Linked DNA regions of Nitrosospira lacus. The protein of the gene in region 1 interacts with the protein of each later gene in a pairwise test. Links are inferred from orthologs where the notes say so. Each region holds a gene or a part of one and is shown on either strand. Other genes may lie near its edges. The genes, in order: dnaE, dnaQ and rplL.

Region 1 (7,169 bases):
AAATTGCCCTCGCATTGAGCGCCTTGGCAATGATTCCATTGCCAGCCAGCGCTCTTTTGATCAATACCGCACCGGTGGGTTTTAGCAACTCCGCAAGCGTTACCGACGCTGAGGGCGGAGGTGCCAGCAATAATAATGGCGCCAGCCTCGGGACCAGCGCCGTTAGCCAGTTTAATCCAAATCAGGGTGTGCTGATGGGTACCACCCTGAATCTCACCTCAACGCGGACACAAAGCACCTGGGTTCGATCCACTGATGGAGCCAATACCAACGGTAACGGTACCGTCACCTCGAATGGTACCGGCAGCAGCACCGCCAGTATCTCTGGCCCGGGCGTAAACGCCAGCTTCTTACCGGCCATTAATGGTAGCGATTCATGCGCGGATCACCGTCAGGGTGCCTGTACCGGCAGCGCCACCACGAGTTCCGCTACCGCAACCAGCCTGAATCAGGTTGTGCCATCCGCCAACCTTGACAGCTATGTCGGCAACGGTGATGTAACACTGGCACGCACCGCCCCGACACTGACGGCAACGCAGACAAGTGCCCAATTCACCGGCGCGGAGACAACACAGTATGCGGTCACCTGGGCGGGTAATGTTGGTGCGACCTATGACTACCTGCTGCATGCCGCGCCGTCCTTCGATGGTTCGTCAACGATGCTGACCCTGAACCTGGACTTCGGAACTTTCTTCGTGGGTGATGCCGCCACCCTCGGATTCAGCCTCTTCAATCTGGCAGATGCCAATCGCGTCGGCCTGGATCTCGACAACATCTCCGGCAGTGGTAACATCAGCACGCTATTAACCAACCTGGGTGGCTTCAGCGGGTTGGGCCAAGGTTCGAGCAACAGCTGGCTGGCCATGCTGGATACCTCCTCAGCCGGAATTTTCAGTGCCAGCTACATATTGGGCCTGTCAGACGCGGATGTCGGTGCCGCATCCAGCCGGGCTGCCTATAGCCTTACCCTGAATCTGACTGGCACAGTAAACGAGATACCGGTTCCAGCAGCGCAGATCGGTGAGGTACCCGAACCTGGCACTCTTGCTCTTCTTGGCCTCGGCTTGGCGGGTCTGGGTTTCAGCCGCCGCAGGAAATCGTAAAAGCAATTCGCAAGTCAAAAACAGACCCGCTTCGGCGGGTTTTTGTTTGCATGGGGGAGAAGTATTGCATGATATTTTTACTCAAGGTTCTGCCGCTAAAAAGGAAAATATAACGCTCATCCTCAATTGAGAAGCAGTGCGGTGCTGCACTGGCATCGCCGCGTCCGCCTTTGCCATGGGCCGAAAACAACTCGCCATAACTGACAATGAGCCCCGCGTGTTATTATGTGTGATCGGTTCTGATAGTTCGTTGTATTGTAACTTATTGATTGGCATGATCTTCAGTTTATTGGCCACCGGTTGGAATGTGACAATGCCTGATAAAGACCTCGCGTGAAAATTTCCACCCTTCCGTTGCGCACCACACCCTACATGGCCCCTATCTGGCTGCGGGGGGGGCATGCGCAAACCATTTATCCCTACCTGTTGGCACGCCCCTTGATTGCTTACCGGCGTGAACGCTGGGAACTGGATGATGGCGACTTCATCGATATCGATTGGCTGGATAATCCTGCCGATGCGCCGCTGGTAATACTGTTTCACGGGCTTGAAGGAGATTCATGCAGTCATTACGTTCTGAGCATGATGGCCATGCTGCGGGATCTGGGATGGCGCGGCGGGGTGGTACATTTTCGCGGCTGTTCGGGATCCCCCAATCGCTTGCCGCGCGCTTATCACGCCGGCGATTCCACAGAAATCGATTGGATACTACGCAGGATAAGCGGACAAAACAAGCTGTCGGGCTCCGCGCCGCTTTATGTAGCGGGGGTATCACTGGGTGGCAACGCTTTTCTGAAATGGCTGGGTGAGCAAGGTCGGCAAGCCTGTCAGTTGATCGATGGTGCCGCGGCGGTTTCCGTGCCGCTGGATCTGGCCGCCGCGGGCAGCGCTTTGGCATCAGGTTTCAACCTGCTCTATACCCGCCACTTTCTCGATACGCTGAAACGCAAGGCGCTGGAGAAGCTTGATCGCTTTCCTGATTTATTTGACGCTGCCGCAGTGGCCGCATGCACTACATTGCATCAATTCGATAATCTCGTGACCGCACCGCTGCATGGCTTTCAAGATGCCGAAGACTACTGGCATCAATCCAGCAGCAAGCCGTGGCTCAAGCATGTCCAAGTGCCCACCCTTGTCATCAATGCCTTTAACGATCCTTTCATGCCGGCCTCCGCATTGCCTGAATCGAATGAGGTCTCATCCGCGGTCACGCTGGAATTTCCCGAAGAGGGGGGGCACGCCGGATTTCTGAATTCGCCTTTTCCGGGCAGATTGACATGGCTCCCCGAGAGAATTATCAGTTTCTTCGCGGAGCAAGAATCCGAGATTTACCGCAATTCCCAGATGAATTTAACTGAGCTGGGAGCCCCGTCGCCCGGATGATTATAAATTCGGATTAGATATCCCCTCGGGTTTGAGGATGGGGCAATTGGTGTAAAATCGAATCCGATTTTCAATATTGCCTGAGGGTCCAGCCGGGAGTCGAGTCCCATGAGAGTGGGTACCATGGCCAGCACCCATGCCAAACATCAAGTCAGGATCACGGCAACATGTCTACATCCCCCACCTTTGTCCACCTGCGCATGCACAGCGAGTATTCCATCGTGGATGGCATTGTGCGTATCGACGACGCGGTGGCAAAAGCGGCGTCCGACGGTATGCCGGCATTGTCGCTTACGGATCTTTCCAACTTGTTCGGCATGGTGAAGTTTTATCAGGAGGCGCGAGCCAAAGGCATAAAACCGATCATCGGCTGCGATGTCTGGATAAGCAACGAAGATGACCGGAACAAACCCGCGCGTATTTTATTGTTGTGCCAGTCCAACTCGGGCTATCTCTTATTGTGCCAGCTGCTGTCCCGCGCCTATCGCGAAAACCAGCGCCAGGGACGGGCAGAAATCAGAAAATCCTGGCTTGCCGAGAGCCAAACGGGGACGGCGGGACTGATTGCCCTGTCCGGGGCAGACCTTGGCGATATTGGCCTGATGTTGATGCAGAATAATTTGATTCAGGCGGAAATGCTCGCGCGAGGGTGGGCGGATTTGTTCCCAAACCGTTTTTACATCGAGGTACAGCGGGTAGGGCACCCCAATACCGAGACGCTCGTGCAGAACTCACTGGCGCTGGCATCCGCATTGCATCTGCCGGTAGTGGCAACCCAATCGGTACAGTTTCTAAATCCCGACGATTACAAGGCGCATGAAGCGAGGGTGTGCATCGCCGAAGGTTACGTGCTGGGTGACCGCCGCCGCCCAAAGCATTGCACTGAAGAGCAGTATTTCAAGACCCAGGCGGAAATGGCGGCATTGTTCGCTGACATACCGGCGGCACTCGCCAACACCGTGGAACTCGCCAAGCGCTGTAATCTCGCCCTGGAGTTGGGAGTCAATCGCCTCCCATTATTTCCGACGCCCAACAACCAGAGCCTGGAGCTGTATTTGCGCGCCCAAGCGGAAACCGGCCTCGAAGAGCGCATGCAAGCTCTTTATCCCGATAGAACTGAGCGCAATGCGCAAATGCCCAAATATCGCGCGCGGCTGGATTTCGAGGCATCCACCATCGTGCAGATGGGGTTCGCGGGCTACTTCCTGATCGTTGCCGATTTCATCAACTGGGCCAAGCACAATGGTGTGCCTGTCGGCCCTGGCCGAGGCTCCGGTGCGGGTTCGCTGGTCGCTTATTCCCTTGGCATTACCGACCTCGATCCGCTTCGTTACGATTTACTGTTTGAACGCTTCCTTAATCCGGAACGTGTTTCCATGCCTGATTTTGACATCGATTTCTGTCAGGATGGGCGCGAACATGTCATAGATTATGTCAAACAGAAGTATGGCGCCGAGAGTGTTTCGCAGATTGCCACATTTGGCACCATGGCGGCAAAAGCGGTAGTGCGCGATGTCGGGCGGGTGCTGGATCTGCCTTATAACTTCGTCGATCAGTTGGCGAAGCTGGTACCGTTTGATCTTGGCATGACGTTGAAAAAGGCGCGTGCGGAAGAGCCACAACTGAACCAACGCGCGCAGGCAGAAGAAGAGGTGCGTAATCTGCTGGAACTGGCCGAACGCCTCGAAGGGCTTACACGCAATGTAGGCATGCATGCCGGGGGCGTCCTGATCGCATCGGGAAAGATTACTGATTTTTGCCCCGTTTACTGCACAGACTCGGGTAATTCGGTAATAAGCCAGCTGGACAAAGATGATGTTGAGAAAATCGGCCTGGTGAAGTTCGACTTCCTCGGGTTGCGGACGTTGACTATCCTCGACTGGACCGTCAGATACATCAGGCAGGGAAATGCGCCCCCCGGCGTACAGGGGTCCGGGCGCACCGTACCGAGTGCCGATGGGAACATTGCTGAAACCGGAATTGGAAGCATGCAATCCTTTTCCCTGGAGAACCTCCCTCTGGATGATCCGGCCACCTACGCGCTGTTGCGGCAGGGAAACGCCGTAGGGGTATTCCAGTTCGAATCGCGCGGCATGAAAGATCTGTTGCAGAAAGCAAAGCCCGACTGTTTTGAGGACATCATCGCGCTGGTGGCGCTGTACCGTCCGGGACCGATGGCCCTGATTCCCGAATTTACCGAGCGCAAGCATGGCAAGCGCGTGGAGTATCTCGATCCGCGTTTGCAACCCATACTTGAGCCCACATATGGCGTGATGATTTACCAGGAACAGGTCATGCAAATCGCGCAGGTGATAGGCGGCTACAGTCTAGGGAGTGCCGATCTGCTGCGGCGGGCAATGGGTAAGAAAAAAGTCGAAGAAATGGCCATGCAGCGCGATATTTTCGTTGCCGGCGCCACCAGGAATGGTTTGACAGAGCGCGATGCGACCGAACTGTTCAGCCTGATGGAAAAATTTGCGGGCTATGGTTTCAACAAGTCGCATGCGGCGGCTTATGCCTTGATTGCATTTCAGACCGCCTACCTCAAGGCACATTATCCCGCTGAATTCCTGGCCGCCACACTGTCCGCCGATATGGACGATACGGACAAGGTGCATGCTTTTTTTGAGGATGGCATTGCCAATGGGCTCACCATCCTGCCCCCCGACATCAATCTTTCCGGTCACCGTTTCATTCCTGTGGAGGAAAAAACCATACGATATGGTCTGGGAGCGGTAAAAGGGACGGGCGAATCGGCAATCGCTGCAATTATCAAGGCGCGCGATCAGGGTGGGACCTACACTGATTTGTTCGATTTTTGCCAGCGGGTGGACAAGCGCATTGTCAACCGCCGCGTGGTGGAATCACTCATCCGCGCTGGCGCATTTGATTCTGTCAATAGCCATCGGGCGGGCTTGCTGGCATCGGTCGGCATTGCCCTCGAATCGGCCGAACAGGCCGGCCGTGCGGTCAACCAGGTGAGTTTATTTGGTGAGGGTGACGATTCGATGGAACAGCAGAGTTTGATCAATGTGCCGCAGTGGGTGGAGAAGGATAAGCTGAAGAATGAAAAAATGGCGCTGGGATTCTATTTGAGCGGCCACCCATTCAATGCCTGTGCGGAAGAACTGAAAGACTTTGTACGCACGCGGCTGAATCGGTTGAATCCCCAGCGAGAACCGCAACTTCTGGCAGGAATCGTCTATGCCGTACGCACTCAAATGACCCGGCGTGGCAAGATGGGGGTGATCGTATTGGATGACGCCAGTGCGCGGGTGGAGATAGTTGTGTACAACGAGTTATTCGAGTCTGCCCGTAGTTGGCTGAAAGAAGATCAACTGCTTTTGGTAGAAGCCAGGGTGAACAGTAAAAGGGGTGACGACGGGAATGGCGATGAACTGCGTATTTCCGCCGATCAGCTCTATAATCTGGACAGTGCCCGCTCGCGCTACGCAAAATGCATGAAGCTCCACTGCAATGGCCTGTCGAACGCGGCCAAGCTAAAGGAATTACTTGCACCCTATCGTATCAACGCTAATACCGTCAACGCCGGCAATAGTCAACATGGCGATGGGTACTGTCCGGTATCGGTGATTTATCGCAATAAGGATGCGGTTTGCGAACTGAAACTGGGAGATGCCTGGCGCGTAAGCCTGCAGGACAATTTGCTGCAATCCTTGTCAGCGCATTTCAAGGCGGAAAATGTCAAGGTGATTTACTGACGGAAGGTACCGGTGCCTTTATCCGAGCATCCTTGTTTGGGCGCCTTATTCTTGACCGAATAGTTCAGGAGTTCTACTATGCTTCCGCTCACTCGATATTTTTGCATTCTCGTAGAGAACATTGCTGGGCTACGGACCAATTAAAGATCCGCCTACGAGCCCCGGTTTGGGGCTTATGTAGAATGGATAAGACGTAACATAACCCATCAAACCCGGACATACATAATACGATACACATCCAACCATGACCCACGACAAGCACCGGGCTCTATTTCCTCGCGGACCGGGGCTATTCCTCATGCTGGACTGGACCAAAAGCACTGAGTTGAGAGCGACGGCGGGTTGTAAGGAACAAGACTTGCCAAATGACAGGCTGCGCTTTGCTTCCCTCATCCCACTGAAATGACATGGAAACATCATAAAAGGTAAAAAATGGAACCCAATACCACAACTATTGCCTCGGGCTTGCAGAAGGTAAAAGCCCGCATAAGCGAGATCGCGGACAAAGCGGGCCGGCAACCCGAAGCCATTACGCTTTTAGCTGCAAGCAAAACCAATCCTGTCGAGTGCCTGCGTGAAGCCTTTGTCGCCGGACAGACGATTTTCGGAGAAAATTATCTTCAGGAGGCGCTGGGGAAGATTCCGGCGCTCGCAGATCTGCCCATCGAGTGGCATTTTATCGGCCCCATACAGAGCAATAAAACAAAACGCATCGCAGAAAATTTTGCCTGGGTACATAGCATAGACCGGAAAAAAATTGCCGGCCGTTTATCGAAGGATAGACCCGAATCATTGCCTCCCCTTCAGGTATGCGTGCAGGTAAACGTGAGCGGAGAGGACAGCAAGAGCGGTGTGGCGCCCGATGAGGCCGCCGATCTGGCGGCGTATATCGTGGAGCTGCCCCGCCTGAAGCTACGGGGAGTCATGGCCATTCCCGAGCTTACCCAAGCCACCGCTCTGC
Region 2 (6,050 bases), 1.8 Mb from region 1 along the record:
CGTAACCATCGCCGCCCTGGGTTGCATCATAGACCGGCCGCAGCACATCGGTGGCCCTGCGTATATCGGCAACGGCCAGTGCCTCAAACAGTGCCTTGTCGGTTTGTTGTTCATCGGTTTTCAGCAATGCGCGCAGCGCGTCGTCGTAGCTGCTGCCGTGATTGATGGCTTGCTCGAAGATGGTGGGATTGCTGGTTACGCCGCGCAGCTTGTCTTCAGTTACCAGGCGTTGCAATTCTCCACTATTGATGAGATTGCGGCTGATCGAATCCAGCCAGATGGATTGGCCGCACTGTAGTATCTGCTCTAAAGGATTCATGTATTTAAACTCCCGTTATGTGCCGCTGTGGCGAACAATCCGTACGTGAACGCCAATTTGCCGTTTCACTGTGCCGCAGCAGGCAGTTGAGTTGATATAAGCGTATTGCGATATTGCGCAGTCGATGGTGTGCTGGTGAAGCAAGGTGCATCCATACGACAACGAAAGCGCCTTATCATTCATGGGCGTCTTCATAAATTCAAATTCGCGAGTATTTGCCTTGCGAATTGCCTGCTTATTCCGCTTCTTTCCTTTTTATCGGGAGCTAAAAATGATTTTTCCAGTCGCGCAGCATGGCAAATACGCTGACGGGATCGGACAGCGGTTTGCCAGCATAGATACTGGCATTACGGATGATTTCGGGCTGATCGCAACGCAGGAACGGATTGGTGGCCCTTTCAATCGCGATGCTGGAGGGTAACGTCGGGATATTCTGCTTGCGCAATGCTTCAACCACCATTTCGCGTTCGATCAGTGCCTGATTGCCGGGCTCGACTGTTCTGGCAAAACGGATATTGTTGAGGGTATATTCATGACCGCAATAGACCCCGGTTTCTTTGGGCAAATCAGCCAGTTTTTGCAGTGAGTTCACCATTTGCGCAGCGGTTCCCTCAAATAACCGCCCACAGCCGCAGGCAAATAGAGTATCCCCACAAAACAACAGGTTTGCGCCATAATACGCGATATGTCCGGTTGTATGGCCGGGAATATCCAGCACTCTGAGGGTAAGAGAGAATTCCGGAATATAGGCATCGCCTTCTCCGCTTTCTTTGTTGTTGCATTCCCTGAGAGGGTGCGTGACGGTGGGAATCGATTCATTCGCGGGGCCATATACCGGTACCGTAAATTCCCGCAACAGCGCGGCATTGCCTCCCACATGGTCATTGTGATGATGGGTATTGAGGATGGCGACGAGTTTCAGTTTTTCCTGGTTAAGGTAATCCAGCACGGGGGCGGCGTCGCCCGGATCGACCACGGCGGCGTGGCAGTGGTCGCGGATAACCCAGATATAATTATCGATGAATGCATGAATCGCAACGATATGCGGCATAGTCATGGTGCTGATGTCAGTTTGAATTTTCGTCCGATCGGATGGATGGCAGTGCGGATCGATGAATTGACACATAACAGAGTAATAGGTATTCATATTAGTCCATAATCGAATTCCCTTCCGCCATTCTTCAATATATATATGCCGATAAAAAATAGGCTGAAATGGTTTGACACTTGTCTGGGCCAATATCTGCTGGAGCGGGAGCAGAGCCACTTCGACCAGGCCGTGGTCGACGTGTTTGGCTACAACGCCATGCAGATAGGATTTCCGCAATACGATTTTCTACGTGCCAACCGCATGCCGTTGCGGTTCTGTGCGGCCATTGAGGAAGGGGCTGCACTGCGGGCAGCTCCCGAGTTTTTGCCGGTCGAAACGAACAGCATAGATCTGGTACTCCTGCCTCATGTGCTCGAATTCAGTGCCAATCCCCATCAGATTCTGCGCGAGGTGCAACGGGTGCTTATGCCCGAGGGTCACGTAATTGTCTGTGGTTTCAATCCTCGCAGTCTTTGGGGGATGCGTGGCTTTTTCGGATCGATGAGGGAGCATTTTCCCTGGCATGGGAATTTGATGCCGAAGCTAAAAGACTCGCTGGTTGAGAAGCATTTTCCCTGGCATGGCAAGTTCATCGCACTGCCAAGACTCAAGGATTGGCTGACGTTACTGGATCTCGAAATCACCAACGACCGCTTATGTTGCTATGTGCCCCCATTCAGTCAGGAAAAGTGGCTGAAGCGATTCAGTTTCATGGAGACCGCGGGTGACCGCTGGTGGCCGTTTTCCGGCGGTATCTACTTTCTGACGGCGGTCAAGCGTGTGCATGGTATGCGCGTGATCAAGCCCGAGTGGAAAGAGGTGCGTGCCGCAAGGAGAGGTATGGCTCCGGTTGCGCAAAAACTCGGCGGCAACGCTTCCGGACAAGAGCCGCGCCTGGCCGCGCGCAACGGGACCATAGTGAAGACGCCCGCGCAAGGCGGAGAGTGAAAGCGGAGCGTGGAGGGGTGGTGGAAATCTTTACCGACGGCGCTTGCAAGGGCAATCCGGGTATTGGCGGGTGGGGGGCGCTGCTGCAATACAACGGGCACAAGCGGGAGCTGTACGGCGGCGAAAAGCTGACGACGAATAACCGCATGGAGCTGCTTGCGGTTATTCGTGCGCTGGAAGCCCTGACGCAGCCATGCGAAGTGCGGCTCCACACCGATTCCCAGTATGTGCAAAAGGGCATCAGCGAATGGATTCACTCCTGGAAAAAGCGCGATTGGCGCACCGCTGACAAAAAACCGGTAAAAAATGATGATCTATGGAAGGAGCTTGATGAGCTGACGCAGCGTCATCGAATCGAGTGGCTATGGGTGCGCGGTCACTCCGGACACAAAGGCAACGAACAGGCGGACATACTTGCCAATCGCGGGGTGCAGTCGGTGCTGGAAAGGCCGGCATCGGCGAGGGAATGACTCGGAGAATTGGCAGGAATTATATAAAAATGAGGCAGACGGATTTTATCGGAAGAAGTACGTATTAACATGAATTTTGAATAGGAATATAAAGCTGTGCGCCAGATTTTTATCGATACCGAAACCACTGGTCTGGAACCCCGGCTCGGCCACCGCATCATCGAAATCGCAGCGGTGGAAATGCTAAGCCGGCGATTGACCGGCCGCAGATTTCACCGGTACCTGAATCCTGACCGGGAGATCGATGAGGGAGCATTGCAGGTTCACGGCCTGACCGTGGAGTTTCTTCAGGACAAGCCGAAGTTTCGTGATGTCATCCCCGAGTTACTCGAATTTCTGGAGGGGGCTGAACTCATCATGCACAACGCTTCATTTGATGTTGCGTTCCTCGATCACGAATTCGGCTTGGCCGAGTTGCAGCCATTGAGCGAATATTGCCATTCAGTGACCGATACCTTGAAAATGGCCAAAGAGCTGCACCCCGGAAAGCGAAACAATCTGGATGTGTTATGCGAGCGCTACGCGGTGGATAACTCCCGGCGTACACTGCATGGCGCTTTGCTGGATGCGGAATTATTGGCGGAAGTCTATCTCGCCATGACGCGGGGGCAGGATAGTCTGCTCATGGAACTGGAGGCACCATCCGCGCTCGAGATCGCCGCCAATCTGCGGGATTTGCAACTGACGGTGCTGACCGCCAGCGGGGAGGAATTGGAAGCTCACGCACAACAGCTTGAATTGATTGAGCACGAAAGCAAGGGTAAGTGTTTATGGAAACGGTTGGAATCCGACGCCAATAGGGATCAGCTAGTCACGCAATAGCGGTGGAGGCTCCCAGAAAGATGGCAGGTTCGGAGCGAGGGGTTGGGTGACCGATTGCGAGATTGAAAGCTGGCGGCAGTACCATAATAAAATTTGTCCCCACTTTGCATCGTCGTGGGCAACATCGGCGAATTCGCTCATCAGGCAAGGAAAAATACCTTGTATGACAATAAAATTTCCACCTCTGACTGACCGTCGGCTGCCCTCTCTCTGCAACCCAGACATTCGCACTCTGCCTGTCATCCGGATGCCGGCAGTCCACAGCCTCACTCAAGTGGGTATCGGTCATGGCAATTCACGGACACTGCTGATGTGTCGAGTTTGCTAAAGTGTTGTCAAGCCTGCGAATTCTGGCATGCATACTGCTGGTTTCATGGGCGGTAACGCTGCGGGCAGAAGCTGTACCCACGGATCAACTCGTTATTACCGAACAGCAAGCCATCGCGCTATTTTATCAGCGCAATCTCGGTTTGATTGCGGCACGTCTCAATATCGATAGTGCCGAGGCGGAGCAGATTATTGCCGCCGCGATTCCTAACCCGGTATTCAGTCTCACCACTTCAGAATTGGCCCCGAAGGCATTTGCCCCGGAGAGTCGTAACTTGGCGGTGCCGGCGATAATCCCGCAGATTGAACAGCTCATCGTGACTGCCGGGAAACGCCGTTTAAGGATAGAAAGCAGCGAACTCGCCACCGAAGCAGTCAATTTTGACGTGCAGGATGTCGCACGCGTGCTCACCAACGCCGTGCGGCGCAGTTACTACAGTCTTTTGCTGGCGCAAAAGACACTTAAAGTGGCGAGCGATAACTTCGAGCGTTACAGGGAAATCCTGCGGGTCAATGAAGTCAGGCTCAGGGTAGGGGATGTCGCAACAGTCGATTTTATTCGCATCGAAGTGGAAAGCCTCAAGGTTCAGGGTGATCAGGATCAGGCCCGGGCGGCATTAAATCAGGCGCGAGCCGATCTGCTGCTGCTGCTGGGCTGGCCTGAAAACAGCATAGAGATCACCGCAGTGGAAACCTGGCCCGAAGCGGCTCCCGAGATTGCGCTGGCCAGGCAAGACCAGCTGGTTGATCGCGCGCTGGAACGCCGGCCGGATATGCGCGCGGCAAGGGTGCGCATCGCACAAGCCAAGAAGATGCTGACTCTGGCGCAGCGGCAGATCATCCCCGATGTGACCATAACCGCTTTTTATGATCAGGATCAGGGAAACCAGTTCCCGCGCACGGGCGGCGTCGGTATCCGTCTACCCATTCCCGTGTTTTATCAACAAAAAGGTGAAATTTCCAAAGCTCGTGTGGGTGTAACCAACTCTGAACTGGCGCTGGCGCAGGCTGAGCAGGACATCCGGGCGGAGGTGATGAAAGCCTCGGCATCGTGGCAGAGCGCCGACGCGATAGCAAGGCGCTTCGAGACATCGGTGGTCAAGCGCATTGAGACCTTACGTAAAGCGCAGGAAATCGCTTATCAAAAAGGAGCGGTAGGCGTGCTGGATTTGATCGACGCACAGCGCAGCTATAGGGCAATAATGCTGGATTATTACACCGCCCTGGCAAATCGCAGCAAAGCCTGGGCAGATCTGTTAATGGCATATGGAGAGGAAACCAAAGGTTCCTCCCGGGGTCTGGCGGGCAGCGATGGTTAAGTTGCCTGGTGGTTTCTTGCTGTGGACTCCTGGTCCAAATAAGCGAATGAATCCAGCCCAGGTAAAGCTTATGGGCACGAGATTTTGCGCTGCCACGCATCTCGCCATCGGACTGTTGAGTTTGTCGCTGGTCGCCTGTCAGCGGCAAAGTCATGAGCAACCATTGCCAGCCGCCAATCACCCCAGGGACGAGATCATTCTCAGCCCGGATTCACCCAAGCGCGACTTCATAAAAGAAACAACCATCGAGCTGGTTCAACGTCCGCTGATGGATGCCGTTACGGGAAAAATAACTTATGATGAAACCCGTACCGCTCGTGTTTCCTCACCAATTGCAGGCCGGGTGACCGGTGGCATTGCAGCCTTGGGTGCATATGTTCGGATAGGTGATACGTTGGCTGAACTGGATAGTCCGGAACTGGGGCAGGCGCAATCGGCCTATGCGGAAGCTACGTCCGATTTGAATCTCGCTAACCGGGCCTTCCAGAGGATACGGGATCTTTATGATAATGGCATTGCGCCGCGCAAGGAGCGGGAGCAGGCGGAGGATAACCTGATCCGGGCCCGTAGCGAAGCGGAACGGGCGCGCCTGAAACTGGCCAACCTGGGTGTTCGCGGCCAGCGTACCGATAACCGCTTTGTTTTGCATGCGCCCCTTTCGGGAACGATCACCGAACGCAATATCAACCCAGGGATGGAGGTCCGTTCTGATCTGACTGCACCGTTGTTTGTTATTTCCGATCTGGAGCAGTTGT
Region 3 (5,856 bases), 750 kb from region 1 along the record:
ACGACGCCGAGCTGCTGGAGCTGGTGGAAATGGAAGTACGCGAACTGCTATCCAAATACAATTTTCCTGGTGACGACACGCCGATCATCATTGGTTCTGCGCTGAAGGCGCTGGAAGGGGATCAGAGCGACATAGGCGAGCCCTCCATATTCAAGCTGGCGGATGCGCTGGACAGCTACATTCCGGAGCCGGTGCGCGCCATAGACGGGCCCTTTCTGATGCCGGTGGAAGACGTTTTTTCGATATCCGGACGTGGCACAGTCGTGACGGGGCGGGTTGAGCGCGGCATAGTCAAAGTTGGGGAAGAAATCGAGATTGTAGGCTTGAAGCCCACCCTGAAGACCGTCTGTACCGGCGTGGAGATGTTCAGGAAACTGCTGGACCAGGGGCAAGCGGGGGACAACGTTGGGGTACTGCTGCGCGGTACCAAGCGGGAAGAAGTCGAGCGCGGTCAAGTATTGGCCAAACCTGGCAGCATTACCCCGCATACCAAGTTTGCGGCAGAGATTTATGTACTGAGCAAAGAAGAAGGCGGGCGTCATACCCCGTTTTTCCAGGGATACCGCCCCCAGTTCTATTTCCGCACCACAGACGTGACCGGAGCGATAGAATTGCCGGCGGGCACGGAGATGGTGATGCCTGGGGACAACGTTTCGGTGACGGTGAACCTGATTGCGCCCATTGCCATGGAAGAAGGTCTGCGTTTTGCCATTCGCGAGGGCGGAAGAACCGTCGGCGCGGGCGTGGTGGCAAAGATTATCGAGTAGCGCCAGACGTTCTTGTGCTTAACATATGAGTTTCCTGATTTTTATCTTTGTTCCCGAAGGAAATATAGGCCAGTAGCTCAATTGGCAGAGCGTCGGTCTCCAAAACCGAAGGTTGGGGGTTCGATGCCCTCCTGGCCTGCCAAGACAAGGATGTCATTAATAAACCATCAGTCATCGTGTGTTTCGAAGGATACAAAATTCATAATGGCGCAAGCGGATTGAACCATGATGGTTCCGTGGGCCGAATTTGCAATTCGCATATTCGGCTCTGCGCGCTTCATTTACTGACGAGCATTAAAGGCAGAGTGGAATAGAGTGGATAAGATCAAGTTGGGATTGGCGCTTCTGCTGTTGATCGCGGGTATTGCCGGTTTTTATTACCTGCGGGATAGCGCCATGGTGATTCGCGTCATTGTCGTGCTGTCGGGTCTCGTTTTGGCGGCGGTGGCGGTCTGGTTTACCACTCTTGGCAAACAATTCTATGCGTTTGCCAGAGAGTCCTCGGAAGAAACCAAGAAAGTGGTGTGGCCGAGCCGTAAAGAAACGGTGCAAACCACGGGCATTGTGTTTGCCTTTGTTCTGGTGATGGCCATATTTCTATGGATGGTGGATGCGGGGTTGCTGCTCGCGGTGAAGTATCTCATGGGGCAGGAAGGGTGATGGATAAAAAATGGTTTGTGGTTCATGCCTATTCCGGATTTGAGAAGAGCGTGCAGCGCGCGCTGAAGGAGCGAATCAGTCGCGCCGGAATGCAGGACAAGTTTGGTCAAATACTGGTTCCGGTAGAAGAAGTGGTCGAGATGAAAGGGGGCCAGAAAAATCTCAGTGAACGAAAGTTCTTTCCCGGTTACGTGCTGGTCGAGATGGAAATGACTGACGAAACATGGCACCTGGTCAAAAATACCGCAAAGGTTACCGGCTTTATAGGGGGTTCGGCCATGAAGCCGACGCCCATCAGCGAGAAAGAAGTGGAGAATATCCTCCATCAGATTCAGGAGGGAGTGGAAAAGCCGAAGCCCAAGATTCTCTTCGAAGCGGGCGAGGCGGTAAGGGTCAAGGAAGGTCCATTCACGGATTTCCATGGCAATGTGGAAGATGTTAATTATGATAAAAGCAAGATCAGGGTATCGGTTTCCATTTTTGGCCGCCCTACCCCGGTGGAGCTGGATTTCAGTCAAGTCGAGAAAGCTTGAATATTCTAATTAGAAGCGAGCTCGTGTCAGTATCAGGTATCGCCTGTGTCGTTTATTAACTGGGGAGAGCGCGGCAGCGTTCGTTCGCACCCGAGAGGAGAATTATCGTGGCAAAAAAAATAATCGGCTACATCAAGCTTCAAGTGCCGGCGGGGAAGGCCAATCCTAGTCCGCCCATAGGTCCTGCGCTGGGTCAAAGGGGACTCAACATCATGGAGTTCTGCAAGGCGTTCAACGCCGCTACCCAGAAAATGGAAGTTGGCTTGCCGGTGCCGGTGGTAATTACCGCCTATGCCGACAAGAGCTTCACATTCACCATGAAGACCACACCCGCGACGGTGCTGATCAAAAAGGCGATTGGACTCAGCAAGGGTAGTCCCAAACCCCATACCGACAAAATAGGCAAATTGACGCGGCAGCAAGCGGAAGAGATTGCTCAGGTAAAAATGCCCGATTTGACCGCGGCCGACATGGATGCCGCGGTTCGTACCATCGCTGGCAGCGCTCGCAGTATGGGCGTGGACGTGGAGGGCATATAGCATGGCGCATATATCCAAACGCTTCAAGGCCATCATCGCCAAAACGGACCGCAGCAAGTCTTATCCGCTACCGGATGCGCTCAGAATCATCAAGGAAACGGCCACCGCAAAATTTGATGAATCGATTGATGTGGCGGTCAATCTTGGCATTGATGCAAAGAAATCCGATCAGTCAGTGCGTGGCTCGGTAGTGTTGCCCGCAGGGACCGGTAAAACTGTGCGTGTAGCGGTATTTGCCCAGGGAGACAAGGCTAAGGAGGCGCTCGCCGCGGGTGCCGACATTGTTGGGTTTGAAGACCTGGCGGAACAGATCAAAGCAGGCAATATCAATTTTGACGTGGCCATCGCCAGCCCCGATGCCATGCGTATCGTAGGGCAACTAGGCCAGATACTGGGCCCGCGTGGCTTGATGCCCAACCCCAAGGTGGGGACGGTGACACCGGATATCGTGGGTGCGGTAAAAAATGCCCGGGCAGGCCAGGTGCAATATCGTGCTGACAAAGCAGGGATTGTTCAATGCACCATAGGTCGTGCATCGTTTAGCGTGGATTCTTTGCAAGAGAACATGCTGGCGCTGGTGGACGCGCTCAACAAGTCCAAGCCGGCCACCTCCAAAGGTATTTATCTGAGAAAAATATCGGTTTCCAGCACGATGGGGATAGGGATCCGGGTGGATCAGACCAGTATGCGCTAGGTGTGAGAAGCATCCATATGAATTTGTAAGACTTTGGGCCGTCAGAGAGGGCTGTTTTCCCGACCTGACGGGTTGTCAAAGACCGCCGGGGTTAACTCAGTGAAGAGCGGACGGTGAAAAGTGGTAATGCTATTTACCGAGTCAGGCATCGCTTGAGAACTTAATCGCAAAACGGAATGGGAAAAGGCTGAAGGTGTTGATGGTTGCTCATCTTGAGCTTCCGGCCTGCTGCCATTTCGAGCACCCAGCGCAGATGGTGTACCCAAAAACAGGAATGATTTATCTCCTGATTTAAGGTCGCCGGTTCGCGATATTGAGGCAGGTTGCAAGTTTTTTCATGACTTGATACCAAACTCAACATTGCATATTAAAGATGGAGAATGTGCCTTGAGTCTAAATTTAGAAGAGAAAAAAGCGGTTGTCGCCGAAGTCAGCACTCAGGTAGCAAAAGCCCAGGCCATTATCATTGCGGAATACCGCGGGCTTGGAGTCGGGCATATGACCCAATTGCGTGCGAAGGCACGGCAATCGGGAATATATTTCCGGGTGCTCAAGAATTCGCTTGCGCGGCGTGCGGTTACGGATACCCCATTTACCGGACTTTCCGAATATATGGTGGGACCATTAGCCTATGGCATCGCAAGCGATCCGGTAGCGGCGGCAAAGGTATTGCACGAATTTTCCAAAGGTAATGACAAATTCGTGATCAAAGGTGGCGCCATGGCAAATCTCGTGATGTCCAGTAAAGAGATTGCCGATCTAGCCTCTCTTCCCAGCCGCGAAGCACTACTTTCGAAGCTGCTGGGCACGATGCAGGCCCCCGTTGCCAATTTTGTGCGGACCCTCAATGAGGTGCCGACCAGTTTTGTGCGCGGCCTTGCAGTCGTACGTGATCAGAAGCAGGCCGCCGAGCCGGTTTCAAGCCATTGAAACCGCAACACAACCAGAAGCTTAAATTTATCAGGAGAAAATCATGGCTATAGCCAAAGCAGAAATTTTAGAATCGATCGCGAATATGACTGTGCTGGAACTTTCCCAGTTAATCAAGGAAATGGAAGAGAAATTCGGTGTTTCCGCTGCCGCGGTAGCTGTCGCGTCGACTGCGCCTGCAGCAGGTGCCGCCGCTGCCGCCGTGGAAGAGCAAACGGAATTTTCCGTGATTCTGACCACAGTGGGTGAAAGCAAGGTCAATGTGATCAAGGTGGTGCGCGCGATTACCGGTTTGGGCTTGAAAGAAGCAAAAGATTTGGTCGACGGCGCACCGAAGGCGGTGAAGGAAGGTATTCCCAAAGCGGATGCTGAAGCCATTCAAAAACAACTTACCGAAGCCGGTGCGACCAGCGAGATTAAATAGAGTCATGCAGCAATGAAGCCAGCTGACGGCGTGTAAAATCGCCGTCAGGATCTGGCATTCTACTTTTGAATCTAGTGTTTGAATGTCTGTTTTTTTGTGTCGCAGAATGCTTAGCCCCATAGCTTAAAACAAATACTCTGCTCCCATTTTCTGTCCATCCGTCTTTTGACCTCCCGGAGATTCCATGAGCTATTCGTTTACCGAGAAAAAACGCATCCGTAAAAGTTTCGCCAAGCGCGCCAGCGTCTTGCCGATTCCGTTTCTTCTCGCTACTCAGATCGAATCGTATGCGGCTTTCCTGCAAGCCCAGGTTGAGCCTGATCAACGCGCCACGCAGGGATTGCAGGCGGCGTTTATCTCGATTTTTCCGATCGAGAGCCACTCCAGGAACGCCCGTCTTGATTTCGTCAATTATGTGCTGGGTACTCCTCCGTTCGATGTCAAGGAATGTCAGCAGCGTGGTCTTACGTATGCTTCTCCGTTGCGCGCCAAAGTGCGATTGACGATCATGGATAAGGAGGCTTCCAAGCCAACAGTAAGAGAAGTGAAGGAACAGGAAGTTTACATGGGCGAGATTCCGCTCATGACGGGCACGGGTTCGTTCGTTATTAATGGAACCGAGCGGGTCATTGTATCCCAATTGCATCGCTCCCCAGGGGTATTCTTCGAGCATGACCGGGGTAAAACGCACTCATCCGGCAAATTGCTTTTTTCCGCCCGCATTATTCCCTATCGCGGCTCCTGGCTCGATTTTGAATTCGATCCCAAGGATTATCTCTATTTTCGCGTTGACCGCCGCCGGAAAATGCCGATTACCGCATTGCTGAAGGCCATAGGCTATACACCGGAGCAAATTCTTGAGAGCTTCTTCTCCTTTGATGCTTTCCATCTGTCCAAGAAAGGCATTCTCTTTGAGCTGATACCGGAACGTTTGCGCGGCGACATTGCGCGCTTTGATATTGCCACCAAAAGCGGCAAAGTTATCGTTCAGAAAGACAAGCGTATAACCGTGAAACATGTGCGTGAAATGCAGCAGGCGGGCATTGACAGGCTTGCGGTGCCGGAAGATTTTCTGCTGGGCCGGGTACTGGGTCATAACGTCGTGGATAAGGAAACGGGTGAAGTCGTGGCGCTCTCGAACGACGAGATTACGGAGATTGTGCTTGCCAAACTGCGCGAAGCCAATATAGAAGAGATTCAAACCATCTATACCAACGATCTTGATCAAGGGGCATACATCTCTCAAACCATGAGAATAGATGAAACCGCTGACCAGATGGCCGCGCAAGTGGCCATCTACCGCATGATG

Evidence for each region.
Region 2: the proteins of dnaE (region 1) and dnaQ interact in binary tests that used the Escherichia coli proteins (3 or more experiments, as listed by UniProt). The link is inferred for Nitrosospira lacus from one-to-one orthologs.
Region 3: the proteins of dnaE (region 1) and rplL interact in binary tests that used the Escherichia coli proteins (3 or more experiments, as listed by UniProt). The link is inferred for Nitrosospira lacus from one-to-one orthologs.

The regions. Positions count from the first base shown.
Region 1 is NZ_CP021106.3:611,616-618,784, reverse strand. The notes cover bases 2,339-6,408. They hold dnaE (DNA polymerase III subunit alpha), read left to right. Parts: upstream 2,339-2,653; coding sequence 2,654-6,208; downstream 6,209-6,408. Other genes in these bases: EBAPG3_RS02815 (YheT family hydrolase), read left to right, coding at 2,339-2,486. In the rest of the region: EBAPG3_RS02820 (PEP-CTERM sorting domain-containing protein), read left to right, coding at 1-1,103; more of EBAPG3_RS02815, read left to right, coding at 1,437-2,338; EBAPG3_RS02805 (YggS family pyridoxal phosphate-dependent enzyme), read left to right, coding at 6,641-7,169. UniProt on the Escherichia coli protein: DNA polymerase III is a complex, multichain enzyme responsible for most of the replicative synthesis in bacteria. This DNA polymerase also exhibits 3' to 5' exonuclease activity. The alpha chain is the DNA polymerase catalytic subunit.
Region 2 is NZ_CP021106.3:2,425,321-2,431,370, reverse strand. What follows is about bases 1,836-4,786. They hold dnaQ (DNA polymerase III subunit epsilon), read left to right. Parts: upstream 1,836-2,923; coding sequence 2,924-3,649; downstream 3,650-4,786. Other genes in these bases: EBAPG3_RS11000 (TolC family protein), read left to right, coding at 3,979-4,786; rnhA (ribonuclease HI), read left to right, coding at 2,354-2,827; EBAPG3_RS11015 (class I SAM-dependent methyltransferase), read left to right, coding at 1,836-2,357. Also shown: tal (transaldolase), read right to left, coding at 1-319; gloB (hydroxyacylglutathione hydrolase), read right to left, coding at 585-1,370; more of EBAPG3_RS11015, read left to right, coding at 1,512-1,835; more of EBAPG3_RS11000, read left to right, coding at 4,787-5,295; EBAPG3_RS10995 (efflux RND transporter periplasmic adaptor subunit), read left to right, coding at 5,366-6,050. UniProt on the Escherichia coli protein: DNA polymerase III is a complex, multichain enzyme responsible for most of the replicative synthesis in bacteria. The epsilon subunit contain the editing function and is a proofreading 3'-5' exonuclease.
Region 3 is NZ_CP021106.3:1,363,642-1,369,497, forward strand. The notes cover bases 3,100-5,856. They hold rplL (50S ribosomal protein L7/L12), read left to right. Parts: upstream 3,100-4,166; coding sequence 4,167-4,547; downstream 4,548-5,856. Other genes in these bases: rplA (50S ribosomal protein L1), read left to right, coding at 3,100-3,193; rplJ (50S ribosomal protein L10), read left to right, coding at 3,581-4,123; rpoB (DNA-directed RNA polymerase subunit beta), read left to right, coding at 4,732-5,856. Outside these bases: tuf (elongation factor Tu), read left to right, coding at 1-767; preprotein translocase subunit SecE, read left to right, coding at 1,083-1,427; transcription termination/antitermination protein NusG, read left to right, coding at 1,427-1,960; rplK (50S ribosomal protein L11), read left to right, coding at 2,068-2,499; more of rplA, read left to right, coding at 2,501-3,099. UniProt on the Escherichia coli protein: The binding site for several of the GTPase factors involved in protein synthesis (IF-2, EF-Tu, EF-G and RF3). Is thus essential for accurate translation.